Regions from separate parts of the Bradyrhizobium sp. Kon37 genome, predicted to be linked through region 1. Evidence: predicted binding sites of a transcription regulator. Region 1 holds the regulator's gene; the other holds the start of a gene.
What was found. The regulator LexA, encoded in region 1, represses DNA repair genes until DNA is damaged. The targets are predictions, from matches to a motif close to TGTTCNNNNTGTGTTCNG.
Positions count from the first base shown of each region.

Region 2: AC0L3J_RS10605 (DUF3072 domain-containing protein) is a predicted target of LexA. The motif match lies at 1,535-1,552, and genes of this name have one in related genera.

Region 1 is NZ_JBVVOY010000029.1:21,261-24,656, forward strand. Features, by position in the region: gene AC0L3J_RS32655 (GAF domain-containing protein) at 1-321, opposite strand, end outside; gene AC0L3J_RS32660 (hypothetical protein) at 543-977, opposite strand; gene lexA (transcriptional repressor LexA) at 1,473-2,174, opposite strand; gene AC0L3J_RS32670 (molybdopterin molybdotransferase MoeA) at 2,350-3,396, opposite strand, start outside.
Region 2 is NZ_JBVVOY010000003.1:573,725-577,120, reverse strand. Features, by position in the region: gene AC0L3J_RS10620 (Do family serine endopeptidase) at 1-267, shown strand, start outside; gene AC0L3J_RS10615 (hypothetical protein) at 534-896, shown strand; gene AC0L3J_RS10610 (DUF6496 domain-containing protein) at 903-1,217, opposite strand; gene AC0L3J_RS10605 (DUF3072 domain-containing protein) at 1,304-1,498, opposite strand; gene AC0L3J_RS10600 (hypothetical protein) at 1,614-1,835, shown strand; gene AC0L3J_RS10595 (hypothetical protein) at 1,854-2,063, shown strand; gene AC0L3J_RS10590 (hypothetical protein) at 2,155-2,403, opposite strand; gene AC0L3J_RS10585 (hypothetical protein) at 2,499-2,756, opposite strand; gene AC0L3J_RS10580 (hypothetical protein) at 2,895-3,116, shown strand; gene AC0L3J_RS10575 (HWE histidine kinase domain-containing protein) at 3,113-3,396, opposite strand, start outside.

The sequences.
Region 1 (3,396 bases):
TTCGTCCTCGCCGCAGAACAGCACCATGACGGCTTGCAGGAATTCACCCGCAAACACCGGCACCGCGACGCCGCAGGTGAGGCCGGCCGCGAGCGCCTGATCGGTCCGTTTGAAATAGGAGTTGGCGAATTTGGTGAGGATCACGGGGTGGCCCACGGCCCAGGCCTTGCCCGGAAGTCCCTCGTCATATCCGAAGTGCAGCTCTTCGCTGACGGCCTTGAACGCGGACAGCCCTTCGCCACAGAGACCGCCACCAAACTCCAGCCGCGTGCGCGTCCGATCGGGCACCCAGAGTTCAACGACGCGAAGGAAGGTTTTCATCGAGCGTGTCCGCCGTCTCAAGCCCTGACAGCATCGGTCATTTGGCTGCGAAGCGGACGTTCAAAATTCAGGCAGGGCGGCTCAAACTTCGTGCGGCGGAGAGGTGCGGGCTTGGTCCATCCGATTGGATTTCGCGGACGCAAGCCGTACCATCTCGCCGGCCACGGCCGGCGATGGCAATTCAATCCTGACCCCCGACCTCGTAGCCGGAGGCGGCTGTGTCAGCCGATCGGCAGGTGCCTGACGGTCGGCTGCCGGTCGGCGGTAATCTGCGCCTTGTGCTCGCGCTCGGTGACCGACTGAGTCACCGGCAGTTGCAGAACGGTCGCGCGCTGGCCTTCGACGAGCTGCGTCACCAGCACGTATTTGCCGTCCGGGAATTCGATCGCATCATGATGGCGGTCGGGAACGTGCGGGTCGATCTTGCCGAACTTGCCCACGCGGGAATTGATGGTGCGCGTCCAGATCCAGCGATTGTCGTAGCGAACGTCGTCGGCGAAGGCGAGCTCCGTTCCCGGCAGCAGGCAGACGGCAACAGACGGATCGGCTGCCGAGGCGAAGCCGCGCGTCGAGGTGCCGCGGAAGCTTGTCGTGACGATCGTCTCGCCGACTTCGGCGGGGCGCGACGCGACGGCATGCAGGCTGTAGTCACACATCGGGTGCTCCTCATGCTGGGATAGCAACCCGCGTCTCTTAATCGAGGCGCAGGCCTCTATCAGAGTTGAAGCATGAACGCTCTGCTTGGTTGTGGGCAAATCTGCGGCTGGTTTCCGGGAGCCGCGATCACATTATCTTTCCCGAATTCAATAGGAACAAAGCGAGTTGCGATGCATTCGGGAGGCGCGTGCGCGAATATCGCCGGCTTAACTGCAACGGTCGAGCTTGATCGCTGGATGGTGTTTCCTCGAACACTCGAGCCGCGAAGCGGTGCCGTTTGAAGCGGTGCTGTTTCGTGGGCGTCGCGAGGAGCCAGCGCCGAAGGAGGGGCCGGATAGTCTGTGCAGAACCAGAAAGACTACCCAGCCGGAGACGACGATGATCCGCTCCAATCGCTGACCGGCGATGCCGGTAGGAAGCGCGCGAGGCGCCAGGCACCTCCGGTATGAAGTACTCCCGATATTAAGGACTCCCGGTATCAAGGACTCCCGGTATCAGTACTTCCGGTAAAGCCCGATCAGCTTGCCTTGAATCTTCACCCGGTTGGGCGGCAGGATGCGGACCTCATAGGCTGCGTTGGCGGGCTCGAGCGCGATCGAGGCGCCGCGGCGGCGGAAGCGCTTCAGCGTCGCTTCCTCGTCGTCGATCAGCGCCACCACGATGTCGCCTGTATCGGCGCTCTCGTTGCGCTGGATCAGCGCCATGTCGCCGTCGAGGATGCCGGCCTCGACCATGGAATCACCGCGCACTTCGAGCGCGTAATGCTCGCCCGAGCCGAGCATGTCGGGCGGCACGCTGATCGTATGGCTGCGGGTCTGCAACGCCTCGATCGGCGTGCCGGCCGCGATGCGGCCCATCACCGGCACCGCGACGGGACGTTCGCCGTCGTCCGCGGGCAGGCTGGAGCTCGCACGCACCTTGCCGAGATTGCCCTCGATGACGCTCGGCGTGAAGCCGCGGCGGCTGCCGGCGGCTGCCTGGAGCTCCGGCAGCTTGATGACTTCAATCGCACGGGCGCGGTTGGGCAGGCGTCGGATGAAGCCACGCTCCTCGAGCGCCGTGATCAGGCGATGGATGCCCGACTTCGAGCGCAGATCGAGCGCATCCTTCATCTCGTCGAAGGAGGGCGGCACGCCGCTTTCCTTCAGACGTTCACTGATGAACCGCAGAAGCTCGTATTGTTTGCGCGTTAACATCTCGACCAAAGTCCCCCGGTTGATGTCGTCCGATTCCGAGACGCAGAGTTCGGCAATAAGCCGCTACATACTCGAAACAAATCATGAACGGACACTATATGTTCGATACATGTTCCGCAACTGCTTAATTTACCGTGAACAGAGCAAAGTTCGCGGAACGCGCATTGCGGGACGCTCAGACGGGGAGCCGCAACACTTCGCAAGCCGTGCCGGCCTCGGCCTTCGGCGCGAACGGTGCGCGCACGAGAAGTACCTGTGCTGCAGCGAGATTCGCAAGCAGCGAAGAGTCCTGATGATTGACGGGAAGAACGACGCGCGTGCCATCGTCACGCTCCTCCAGATGCGCGCGCAGATAGTCCTCGCGCTGGTCGTTGGCGCCGATTTCGCGGCCGAGCACGGCGCGTTCACGGCGATGGTGAATCACCGAACGGCCCGACAGGGCGCGAATCAGCGGCACCATGAACAGGAAAGCGCACACGTAGGACGACACGGGATTGCCCGGCAGGCCGATCACCCCCATTGCGCCGAGCCGCCCGTGCATCATCGGCTTGCCTGGCCGCATCGCGATCTTCCAGAACGCCAGTGCGATGCCTTCCTCCCTCAGTGCCTGCTGGACCAGATCGTGGTCGCCGACCGATGCGCCGCCGGTCGTGATCAGGATGTCGGCGCCGCTCTCGCGGGCGCGGCGGATGCCGGCGGTGGTCGCCTCCAGCGTGTCGGCGGCAATACCAAGGTCGATGGTCTCGGCGCCCTCGCTGCGGGCGAGCGCGTGCAGGGCGTAGCCGTTGGAGTAGACGATCTGGCCGTGGCCGGGCGTGGTGCCCGGCATCACCAGCTCGTCGCCGGTGGCGAGAATCGCGACCCTCGGACGCCTGAAAACGGCAAGGTGCGGATGGTTCATCCCGGCGGCGAGCGCGAGGTCGCGCTCGGTGAGACGACTTCCCTTGCGCAGGAGCACGTCGCCCTCGCGGAAATCGACGCCGGCGGCGCGGATGTGCCGTCCGGCGATGGCGGCTTCTTTGATCGTGATACGCTTGCCGGCGGCGACCGTGTCCTCCTGGATCACGACGGCGTCCGCGCCAAAGGGAACGACGCCGCCGGTGAAGATCCGCACGGCCTCGCCGGCGCCGACCGTCCCCGCGAACGGTCGGCCTGCCGCGACTTCGCCGATGACGGTGAGTTCCGAATCGATCGTCGCGGCATCGGCCGCGCGCACCGCGTA
Region 2 (3,396 bases), on a different contig from region 1:
CTCGGGCTCAGCCTGGCTCCGGCCGGCGACGTGCAGGGCGCCGGCCAGAAGGGCGTCGTCGTCACCGAAGTCGATCCGCAAGGGCCGGCCGCGCAGCGCGGCATCCAGACCGGCGACGTCATCCTCAATGTCGGCGGCAAGGCCGTCGCCAATATCGGCGATGTCCGTTCGGAGCTGGCGCAGGCGAAATCGTCCGGCAAGCGCAGCGTGCTGCTGCAGGTCAGAAGCGCGCAGGCGACCCGGTTCGTGGCGGTGCCGCTCGCATAAGGCGAACGTCGATCGGCGCCAGTCCAAAAAGGCGGCCCAAGGGCCGCCTTTCCTGTTCGCTTTCAGGATTCCGGATGCCCGCCGATAACATTCTCGTTAACGGCAGGGAGGATGACCCGGTTCGTCCGAAAAAGCCGTGTTCGCCCATCACAATTGCGGATCTCGTATGGACTCGGCGGCAATGAAGCCGCCGACGATTGCAAGCGTGGAACTTCGAACTTGCCGCCGCTGAGCCGGCCGGCAATTCGTATTTGATCGGTGCCGACATGGATCGATTGAAGCTCTCGCTGAGGACTGCGCTGCTCGTGGCGCCATTCGTGCTGTGGGGTGGAAACGCTCTCGGGCGTGACGACGGCCGTTACGCGGACTCTCCCCTCAAGCCATGGTTCGACGGCCTGCGCAGCCATCTCGGTCCGTGCTGCTCAGATGCGGATGGGTTTGCCGTCGCCGATCCCGATTGGGACTCGCACAATGGACATTATCGCGTGCGGCTCGACGGCGAGTGGGTCGACGTCCCGGACGAAGCCGTGATCACCGAGCCGAACCGGGCCGGCCGCACCATGGTGTGGCCGGTGAAGACCGCGTTCGGGGTTTCGATCCGCTGCTTCATGCCGGGCAGCATGATCTGACGGAAGTCAGCGCGACCGTTTGGAGGATTTGCGCTTCGACGTTTTCTTCGAACGCTTCTTGGTTTTCCTTGAGGTCTTCTTGGACGTTTTCTTTGACGTCTTCTTGGACGTCTTCCGCTTCGCGGCTTTCTTCGGGACCTTCTTGCCCTTCTTGCGCGCCTTCGACAGGCCGATCGCGATCGCCTGCTTTCGGCTCTTCACGCGTCCGCCTCGACCGCCAGGTCCGCTTTTCGCGGTACCCTTCTTGTAGCGCTGCATCTCGCCTTCGACATCGCTGCCGGAGCTGCGCGAGTAGCGGCGCTTCTTTGCCTTGCGTGCCATGCATGTTCTCCCTTGGCTTGGGAAAACAATCCGGGACAGGCATGGTTCCGAAAGCGCGCATGCACGTCCCGGATACGCGGCTTAGTCTAGAACGAATCCGCCAGCTCGATCTCGGCTTCCAGCACCTGAATGCGCCGCGCTGCCTCGCTGGAGGACAGATCCCGCGCATATTGCGCGGGTTGATACGCCTCTTCGCTCAGTCGCTTCAGCCGGAGGCCCTGCGCCCGCGTCATCTGCTCGGTGAGGAAAGTCTTGGCGTCGTATTTACCCTGAACCTGCATGTCGCTTCTCCCTTCTGAAATCGTGACTTGACTATATGTTCTTATTTTGTTCTAACAAGTCATGGACAACAGAATTAATGAAATTCGACGTAAAATCAGCGCCTTGAGGCTGGAAATGGCCGATATCGAGGTGTCCGTCCGCGAACTCGTCGACCGCGAGCACGATTGCACAGAGAAGGCCTTGGCGCAGATGGATCTGCGCCGGAAAATCAATCTGCTGATCGGCGAATGGAAGGCTGCAGGCGGCGGCGATGTCCTGCCGAATGTCCGCGACAGGATGAGCCTTCGTTCCGCGAAGGCATCAGGTCGTCCTCTGCGCGTGGTCGCGCGCCGCTGAAAGCTTTGGGAGCGCACGGTGGAGGAAGACCCGGATGCGTACCGGATTCTAAAACTGCGTGCCGAGATTCTCGAACTGGGCTCTGCGATCCGGCAGCTGCAACGCGAGGGGCTCGACGACGCCGCGGCCCAGCTCTTGATCGCGCGCAAGCGTGCACGACTCGATCATCTGGTGAACGCTGATCGCGCCGGCGTTCATCCTGACATCCTGGGAAGCCATCGTAGCTGAAGCGTGCGCGCAACGCGGCCCGAGAAAGTTCGTTGAAACACCAAAGCAAAAGGCCCCGCGATTGCGGGGCCTTCATGATGTCGGGGAACACCTACTTGGTGTTGCTCATGCCGCCCTTGTTGTTCGTCATGGTGCCGCCCTGGTCCGAGCCGGGGCCGGAGCCGCCCTGACCGGAGGGATCAGCACCCTTGGACGACTTGGTGTTGGCGCCTGTGGTGGTTTGCGACGATGACATCGAGGATCCGTGTTTTGCCTTGTGGGACTTGGCCTGCACGGCGAACGGTGCGGCGGCGAGGCCGGTGGCCAACATCACGGCAAGAGCGAGCTTAGTGGTCTTCATATGCGGGAACTCCCTGAGTTGAATTGACGCAGGCAGCCAACTGCCATTCGTCGCAGGAGTTCCGAACAAAGAAGTTCCGGTAAATCTCGCATCCTTCAAGATTGCTTGTCCTCTGCGAGCATGAATACGACGCCGGTCAGTGTCGCGCCGATCGCGAACGTCGTCACCAATGTGACGGCGCAAACGACAACGGCCTGCCTGCCGCCGTTGTTCAGCAAATTGGCGACGGCTGGATTGGACAGCACGAGCACGAGGCTGAAAGCGAGCCCGAGGGCTGCGCCCATCATGGCGTGCGTCATCAGCTTGACGAGCCCGCTCGGAGAGATCAGGTCCGACGACTTTTTCGCGCGCATGGAACTCTATCCCGATCTCGCAAGCAACGCCTGCGACACGCGCCGGTTCCACCCGCATGAAGGAATCGTTATCGCCCGCTTCATCCGACGTTCATGCCGGGTGGGCGAGAATGACCCTGCAACACGGGAACATTCGATATGGGTAAGGTGGTCTTTCTCTATCGCTCTCTGGCTTATCGTAACGCCGCCGCGGACATCCTCCGCAAAGCGCGCAAGCTGCCCCGCGGCGCGGAGCGAAGTGCTGCGTGCCGCTATGCCAAGGCTCTGCGCGATCTCGCCCAAACGGAAGCCTGGCTCGAAGGACGGGTCGCACGCGAGCCGCAAACGACGCAGCGCAGGAAGAGTGCGGCCTCCGGTTAGCCGGACGCGCGCTGCAATTCGGCGGAGCTGGCGGCTTCGAAGTTGCCGGGCGCCGTCGTCGCGGCAGTCTTGCGGACCAGCGGCACCTCGAGCCGACACAACAGACCCTCGGCGCGCCAATCGAATCGCGCCTGCCCGCCGAGCTGGGACTCGACGCTCGCAAGCAGGCTCCGCGTACCAAAGCCGCGGGATTTCGGCGTCATGACGAGCGGGCCGCCGGATTCCTCCCAGGTCAGCGTGAGCAGCTCATCCTCGACCTGCCAGCCGATCGCGAGCCGTC